DNA from 2 places in the Cypionkella sinensis genome. Region 2 is predicted to be linked to the other one. Evidence: riboswitches for the same ligand, from Rfam matches in the RefSeq annotation. Region 2 holds a riboswitch; the other holds the start of a gene.
The links. Region 2 has a riboswitch for cobalamin ahead of ACFOGH_RS09280 (DUF1636 family protein). Riboswitches for the same ligand answer to the same signal wherever they lie in the genome.
Positions count from the first base shown of each region.

Region 1 (4,231 bases), 1.2 Mb from region 2:
ACGCTCGACCACAGGCTCCCACGCGACGGTGGCCCAGCTTTTGTCCAGATCATCCATGATGTTGACGCCACCTGCGGCCTCAATCAGGGCGGTGGGCATGGCGTATTTGCCGGCGGTAAACGGCGTGTCTTCGCCGCTGTCATAGACGAACACGCGCAGGGGGTTGCTGTGATCAACGCCCTTGGTAGCCTCGGCCAGTTGCGCCTTGTAACCTTCGACCAGCGCCTTTGCCTTGTCTTCGACGCCAAAGATCAGGCCAAGGTTCAGCAGGTCGTTATACATGTCATCCATGCTGCTTTTCGCCTTGGGGCCGACGAAGATGCAGCTTTCGGTCAGCTCGTAGGTCTTGATGCCCAAAGGCTCCAGCGTCTCAGGGGTGACTTCGCCGCCAACCTTCATGCCATAGTTCCACCCGCCAAAGAAGAAATCGGCATCCGCCCCGGCAAGAACTTCCTTGCTGGGATATTTCGCGGAAAGCTCGGGCAGTTCGGCCACGCCTTCGCGCATTTCGGGATCAAGCGTTTTCCAGCCGGAAATGCCAGTGTAGCCGACCATGTGATCACGCAGGCCCAGCACCAGCATCATCTCGGTCAGGTTCACATCGTTGGAAATCGCAGCCTTCGGGGCGGCGTCAAAGGTGACATCGCGGTTGCAGCTTTTCACCGTGACGGGAAAGGCGGCAGCCGAGGTTGCAGAGAGCAACAGGGCGATCAGAGCGTATTTCATGGTTTTTCCTACAGATGAAAAGAGAAGCGCGGCGCGGGGCCAGAGCGGTCCACGCGGGCGGTGACATTGAAGGCGGTGGCGATGTGATGCTCGGACAGCGCCAGATCAGGGGGGCCATCCGACAGCACCCGGCCATCGGCCAGAACCAGCACGCGGTCGGCAAACTGCGCGGCCAGGGTCAGGTCGTGCAGGGTGCAGATCACCGTCAGGCCAAGGCCGCGCAGCAGCGCCAGCAGTTCAAGCTGGTGGCGGATATCCAGATGGTTGGTCGGCTCATCCAGAATCAGCACGCGCGGTTCCTGCGCCAGCGCACGGGCGACCATGACACGTTGCTTCTCGCCGCCCGACAGCGTGCCAAACGGCATATCGGCAAAGCGCGCCAGATCCAGCCGCTCCAAGGCCGCGCTGACGACCTCGGTGTCGCGCAGCGCCGCACTGGCAAAGCCTGCCCGATGCGGCAGACGGCCCAGCGCCACGATCTGCCGTGCGGTCAGGGCAAAGTCGGTCGGCTGTTCTTGCAGCACCGCTGCCACGGTGCGGGCAGTTTCGCGCGCCGTATGCAGCCAAAGATCGCGACCCATCAGGCTGACCGTGCCACTGCGGGGGGGCACATAGCGATAAAGCAGACGCAGAAGCGAGGATTTCCCCGCCCCGTTTGCACCGCAGATCGCCATCACCTCGCCCTCGGCCATGGCAAAGCTGATGTCGGTCAAGATATCGGGGCGGCGCGGCGGCCCCCAACACAGATTGCGCGCTTCCAGAATAGGTCCGGTCATTGCAACTGACCCTCGGCGGTAACGATCAGCGCGGCGGGAATACGGGCGAGCGTCGATGTCGCGAGTTTGCCGGGACGATCAGCGGCGCGGCACCAGCCATCGTCAAGCCGTTGATAAAGCGTGGCAAAATCGACCAGCGCGTCAATATCGGCGTCCGGGTCGATATCGCCGAACAGCCAGGTGGCCTTGCCCGTCGCGCGCCAAGCCACGGTGCAGGGCCGATCACAGCCCGCCATGCAGGCGGTGCCGGAAATCTCGAAATCCTCCCCCAGCCCTTTGGCCTCGCTGACCGCCAGACGCAGCTTTTCCAACAGCGCAAGGCCGGGGAAACACGGGCTGTCCTTGTGCCGACAGGTTTGGCAGACCAGAATTTGATGGCGTTTTGCGCTCTGCCGCATGGCAGGGTCTTGGGCCTGCGCAGGCCCTTGCAGTTCAATCATAGCATCCTTCCCCAGGCACCCCGCCCGGATGATTGTTTCGGCTATGATGGCAGGTCTCCTGACTCGCGGGTCGTGGCTGGCCTGCGCCTTCCCACCCCTTTGGGGCAGTGGACTTTGCAGGTTCGCTCACCGCTTACAGTTGCGGGGGCAGTCACGGATTTGGCGGCTTTTGCCTACACCACACCGTATTCCCTTTTCATCCGGCGCGACTTTGCGTCTGCCGAAACCATCGCGGGCATGAAGCGGGATTTGCCCGCCGCTGTCAATGCGAACAGCGACAGGCGGCGGCGCTTTTGCGCCTTAGGCGATATCCATCCATGCCCCAGCCTTGGATGAGGCGTGAATGGTTTCGACCAATTTTTGAATCCGCAGACCCTTGCGAAAGTTGAACGGCTCGGGCGCTTTGCCTGCGATGGCATTGATGTAGCCTGCGACCTCGATTGCCTTCAGGTCGTTGAAGCCAATCTGATGGCCTGCGGCGACGCAGAACAGACCATAGGGTGCATGATCTGGCCCGGCCTCGATGCGGCGAAAGCCTTGGCGGCCTTTGGCGTCAGTAGTGCTGAAGTAATTAAGGACGTTGAAATGTTCCTGGCTGAAGGCCAGTGCACCCTTGGTGCCATAGACCTCAAAATCGTGCTGCATCTTGCGGCCTGTGGCGATCCAGTTGCCCTCGATGCTGCCCGTGGCGCCGTTTTCAAAGCGCAGAAAGGCGCGGCCCACGTCATCCACCATCACCGCCTTGCGACCGCCGCGGCCATCCGGGCGCTCGGCGATCATGGTCACAACATCGCCCATCACGCGGCTGATCGGGCCGCAGAGAAACTCGGCGGTGGCAAGCGCGTGGCTGCCGATATCGGCCAAAGCGCCGCCGCCTGCGGGGTCGTGGCGGAAGGTGTAGGGACCGTTGGCGTCGGCCATGTAATCTTCGGCATGCAGGCCTCGATAGCCGCGAATCTCACCCAATTCGCCCGCCGCAATCATTTCCCGCGCCAGTGCCAGCATCGGGTTGCACAGATAGTTGAAGCCGACTTGGGTTTTCACCCCCGCTGCTTCGGCGGCCAGCGTCATCTCCAGCGCATCCGCCGCCATCGGCGCAAGCGGCTTTTCGCAATACACATGCTTTCCGGCTGCGATGGCTGCCAGCGACATTTCCTTGTGCAAGGCGTTGGGCGCGGTGATCGACACGAGATCAACCGCAGGGTCCGCCATGATCGTGCGCCAGTCGGCGGTAGCATGGGCAAAGCCAAGCGTCACACGCGCGCGCTCAGCGGCATCCGGGGTGATGTCGGCGATAGTGTGCAGCTCCAGATCGAACGGCAGTTCAAACACCCGCGGGGCAGAGGTGAAACCAAACACATGCGCCTTGCCCATAAAGCCGGTGCCAATCAGACCAATGCGAAGTTTTGGTTTGCTCATATCGGGGGTCCTTCGCTGCGAAACTGGGTGAATTTGGCCTTAGAATCGCGCCCTGCGCCGGTCAAGCGCCGCATATTTTGGTGGGGCGGAACCTCGTCAAAAGTCATCAGGCTGGGCGCGCTGCGCGCGGACCAGATCCACAAAGGCCCGTAAAGGTGTCGGCATGAACCGGCTGGAGAAATACAACTGCGGCCCGTCAAACTGTGGCCACCAGTCTTGCAGCACGGGCACCAGCGCGCCGCTGTCCAGATGTGGCTGCAACCAGTTCTGAAAGGTGAAAATCAGGCCGTGCCCGGCGATGGCCAGATCAATCGCTGCAGCCGCCGCCACAGTGCCAAGGGTTAGCCGCGCCGCTGGATCTAGCGCAATCACCTCAGCGCCGCGTTGAAACGTCCAGTCAGTCAGCGCGCCGCTGGCAAAGCGCATGCGGATGCAATTATGGGCAACAAGGTCATTTGGGTGCAGCGGCGTGCCGCGACGCGCTAGATAGGATGGTGCTGCGACCAAGGCCGCGTGTTGCAGCCGTGGCCCAATCGGTACGGCGATCATGTCTTGCGCTAGATGCTCGCCATAGCGGATGCCCGCGTCGCAATCGGCGGCGGTGACATCGACAAGCCGGTCATCCACCACCACCTCAACCCGGACATCGGGGTAGCGCGCCATGAACTGATCCAGCAAGGGGGGCAGAATATCCACCATCACCGCCCCCGGCACGTTCAGCTTTAAGCGCCCGCGCACTTGACCCGGCGCGCTTTGCACATCGTTCAGCGCGGCGCGCGTTTCAGCCAAAAGCGGCGCGATCCGGGCGGCCAGATTGCGCCCGGCCTCGGTTGGCATCACCGAGCGGGTGGTGCGGGTCAGCAGGGGCGC
Region 1 covers NZ_JBHRTO010000001.1:3,048,412-3,052,642, forward strand. The annotation lists gene ACFOGH_RS15085 (ABC transporter substrate-binding protein) at 1-726, opposite strand, end outside; gene ACFOGH_RS15090 (ABC transporter ATP-binding protein) at 735-1,502, opposite strand; gene ACFOGH_RS15095 (DUF1636 family protein) at 1,499-1,942, opposite strand; cobalamin riboswitch at 1,974-2,188, opposite strand; gene ACFOGH_RS15100 (Gfo/Idh/MocA family protein) at 2,243-3,361, opposite strand; gene ACFOGH_RS15105 (LysR family transcriptional regulator) at 3,458-4,231, opposite strand, start outside.
Region 1: another riboswitch for cobalamin. It lies ahead of ACFOGH_RS15095 (DUF1636 family protein); the one in region 2 lies ahead of ACFOGH_RS09280 (DUF1636 family protein).

Region 2 (4,231 bases):
AAACGACAACACCACCAGTTCGGCCGGGGTCTGACCCAGATCGAACGGGGTTTGCGTATCCTCCAGCCCATGGCTTTCGCGGAAGACGACATGCATGGCTCAGGCCCCCAGCACCGCGCGGATCGCTGCCAGATCGACATGGTGATGCTCGGCAATCACCACAAGCTGCCCCTTGCGCGGGGACGCCCCCCAAGGCCGGTCAAACTGATGCCGCACCCGCGCGCCCACTGCCTGCACCAGCAGCCGCATCGGCTTGCCTGCGACCGCCACATAGCCCTTCACCCGCAGGATATGCTGTTCATCGGCGAGGCGCTGGATGGCCGCCACCAAAGCATCGACATCGCTGATTTCCGGCAGATCAATCACCACGGTGTCGAAATCATCATGCTCGTGGTCATCATGACCATCGTGATGCGAGGGGCGTGCCGCCAGATCATCCTCTGCCTTCGCGTTCAGGCCAAGGATCAACGCCGGATCAATGATGCCTTCGGACATCGCCAGAATCGGGATAGGACGCGGGCTTTCCGCCACGATCACGGCGCGCGCGGCGGCCAAGCCAGCCTCACCCGCCAGATCGGCCTTGCTCATCAACACGATGTCGGCGCAGGCGAGTTGATCCTCGAACACCTCGGACAAAGGCGTTTCATGGTCGATGGACTCATCGGCTGCGCGCTGCGCATCCACCGCCGCCACATCCGGCGCGAAGCGACCCGCCGCAACTGCTTCGGCATCGGCCAAGGCGATCACGCCATCGACGGTGATTTTCGAGCGGATAGCGGGCCAGTCGAAGGCCTTCAACAGCGGCTTCGGCAAGGCCAGACCCGAGGTTTCGATGATGATGTGATCTGGCCGCTGCGGCAGCGCCATCAAAGCCTCGATCGTCGGGATGAAATCATCGGCCACGGTGCAGCAGATGCAGCCATTGGCAAGCTCGACGATGTTTTCCACCGGGCAATTGTCGTCGGCGCAGGATTTCAGAATGTCACCATCCACGCCGACGGTGCCAAATTCATTGACGAGGATTGCCAGCCGCTTGCCCTGCGGATTCTGCATCAGATGCCGGATCAGCGTGGTCTTGCCCGCGCCCAGAAAGCCGGTGATCACAGTGACGGGGATTTTCGACAGATCAGACATTCAGGCCTCCAAAGCCGTAAGAATAGGGGGAATGATAATCGGTGGGATTCGGGCAAGGCTCTGCTTGCGGAAGATCACCGGGCGCGCACGCCACGGCACGATGCCATCAGGGGCATCCAGATAAGCGGCGGCACCCAGCAGAATATCGGGCGCATCGGCAGGGGTCAGGCGACCGTAAACATAAGACCAACGCCCCGGTGCCGACAACGCCACCGCAGCGCCGGAATTGCAGGCCGACAGACATTCCACGCCGACAATGCGCAAGCCTGCCGGAACCGCGCCCGCCTGCAACGCCGCCAGCAGCTTCGCACCGGCAACGGGCTGTCCGTCTTCCACGACTTCACCCGCCTTACAGGTGGTGCAGACATGCAACGTTACACTCATCGGCCTACCCTATAGCGGCGATGGGGATGGCCAGAAGGGCGGCCATGCGGCCACCTGCTGGTTGCGAAACACCCCGTTCGCCCGTTCAGTCACATGCGCTGGCAGGTCTCCCGGCTTGCGGATCCGGGGGCTGGCCCCCACGGCTGCCCGCCTTCCCGGATTGCTCCAGTGGCCTCAGGCAACCTCTCCGGTCACGGTCGCGGGGGCGGCAGCTTTTGGGGTCGCCCCCTTTCGCATTCCCTCTTGGCCTGTCATAGACAGGAACCAGCGCTGGGTTCACCTGTGGCAGAACCACGCGCCATGTCAAGCAACGGATGGCCCCATGTCTGACCCTATCCTGATCGCAGAATCTGATACCGACGCTTCGGGCGACGAAAACGCCCGCCATGCGCGGAAGATGGCAAAGAAGAAGGCCGCACGCGATAAGATCATGGCGGGCAAGGCGGGCGATAAAGGGCTGCTGATCGTCCACACCGGGGCGGGCAAGGGCAAATCCTCCAGCGGGTTCGGGATGATTCTGCGCTGTATCGCACATGAAATGCCTTGTGCAGTGGTGCAGTTCATCAAAGGCGCATGGGATACCGGCGAGCGGCGGATCATCGAGACGCATTTCCCCGACCTGTGCGAATTTCACGCCATGGGCGAAGGCTTTACCTGGGAAACCCAGGATCGCGCCCGCGATATTGCCATGGCGGAAAAGGGCTGGGAAAAGGCCAAGGAGTTGATCCGCGACCCCGGCAACCGGCTTGTGCTGCTGGATGAAATCAACATCGCTTTGCGCTACGATTACCTCGACATCGCCGAGGTGCTGGCCTTCCTTGCCGCTGAGAAACCGCCGCTGACGCATGTGGTGATGACCGGGCGCAACGCGAAGCCAGAACTGATCGAGGCCGCTGATCTTGTGACCGAGATGACACTGATCAAGCATCCGTTCCGCTCTGGCATCAAGGCGCAGCCGGGGGTGGAGTTCTAAGGCTGTGGCGCAGTTTGACAGATCAGACTGGGGGCCAGCCCCCAAACCCCCGGAGTATTTTCGCCAAGATGAAGTTGGCAGAACGACAATGCCCAACTCTGTCAGCGACCAGACGCATCGCAAAAAATTCCAAGCCGGTGGCTTCATCTTGGCGGAAAATACTCCCGCCGGAGGCTTCCGCATGATCCGCGTGCAGCGTCGGTGGCAGGCATGAAGGCCCTGATGATACAGGGCGCGGGGTCGAATGTCGGCAAATCGCTGCTGGTGGCGGGGCTATGCCGCGCGGCAAAGTTGCGCGGGTTGTCGGTGGCGCCGTTCAAGCCGCAGAACATGTCCAACAATGCCGCCGTGACGGCCAACGGTGGCGAGATTGGCCGCGCGCAGGCGTTGCAGGCGCTGGCCTGCGGGCTTGATCCGCACACCGATATGAACCCGGTGCTGCTGAAGCCGGAATCCGAGACGGGTAGCCAAGTGGTGGTGCAGGGCAAGCGCATCGCGACGGTGAAGGCGCGGGAGTATGCGGCGTTGAAGCCAAAGCTGATGGCCCCGGTGCTGGACAGTTTTAACCGTTTGAAATCGCGGCACGATCTGGTGATCGTCGAAGGCGCGGGCAGTCCGGCTGAGGTTAACTTGCGGTCGGGTGACATTGCCAATATGGGCTTTGCCCGAGCCGCCGATTGCCCGGTTATCCTGACCGGCGACATTGATCGCGGCGGGGTGATCGCGCAGATCGTCGGCTCGCAGGCGGTGCTGGACCCAGCCGACAATGCGATGATTGCGGGGTTCCTGATCAACAAGTTCCGCGGCGATCCGCGGCTGTTTGACGATGGCTATCGGCTGATCGAAACCCGCACCGGATGGCGCGGCTTTGGCGTGGTGCCGTTCTTTGCGGGTGCCCATAAACTGCCCGCCGAGGATGCGTTGGACCTGCCGAAAGGCGGCGGCGCGGGGGCCTACAAGATCGCGGCGCTGACCCTGTCGCGGATTGCCAATTTCGATGACCTTGATCCTTTGGCGCAGGAACCCGGCGTCAGCCTGTCGATGATCCGCGCCGGCGAGGCGCTGCCCGGTGACACCGATCTGGTGATCATCCCCGGCAGCAAATCCACCCGTGGTGATCTGGCCTTTCTGCGCGCGCAGGGCTGGCACATTGACCTGGCCGCGCATCTGCGGCGGGGCGGGCGCGTGCTGGGCATTTGCGGAGGCTATCAGATGCTGGGCCAGATCGTGCGCGACGCGGGCGGCATCGAAGGCCCGGCGGGTGAAACGGCTGGTCTTGGCGCGCTGCAGGTTGACACCGAGATGACCCCAGACAAGCGCTTGACCCGCACCGAGGCCATTCACGCCGCGACCGGCCTTGCGATGCAGGGCTATGAGATTCACATCGGCCGCACCGAAGGGCCTGACCGCGCACGGCCTTTTGCCTTTGTGAACGGTCAGCCAGAGGGGGCGGTTTCCACAGATGGCCGGGTGATGGGCAGCTATCTGCACGGCATGTTCGCCAATGATGCCTTCCGTGCGGGCTTTCTGCGCCAGATTGGCGCGCAAGCCTCAAACCTGTCTTATGGCGCGGGGGTTGAGGCGGCGCTGGACGCCCTCGCCGCGCATCTGGAAGCGCATGTTGATGTGGCAGGCCTGCTCGGCTTGGCGCGGTAATCGCCCCATTCCCACGCCGCCCCGGACTTGATCCGGGGCCTCTTGGGCTGAGGTGAGGCCCCGGATCAAGTCCGGGGCGGCGTC
Region 2 covers NZ_JBHRTO010000001.1:1,864,096-1,868,326, forward strand. The annotation lists gene cobN (cobaltochelatase subunit CobN) at 1-96, opposite strand, end outside; gene cobW (cobalamin biosynthesis protein CobW) at 100-1,134, opposite strand; gene ACFOGH_RS09280 (DUF1636 family protein) at 1,135-1,518, opposite strand; cobalamin riboswitch at 1,602-1,802, opposite strand; gene cobO (cob(I)yrinic acid a,c-diamide adenosyltransferase) at 1,841-2,491, shown strand; gene ACFOGH_RS09290 (cobyric acid synthase) at 2,702-4,147, shown strand.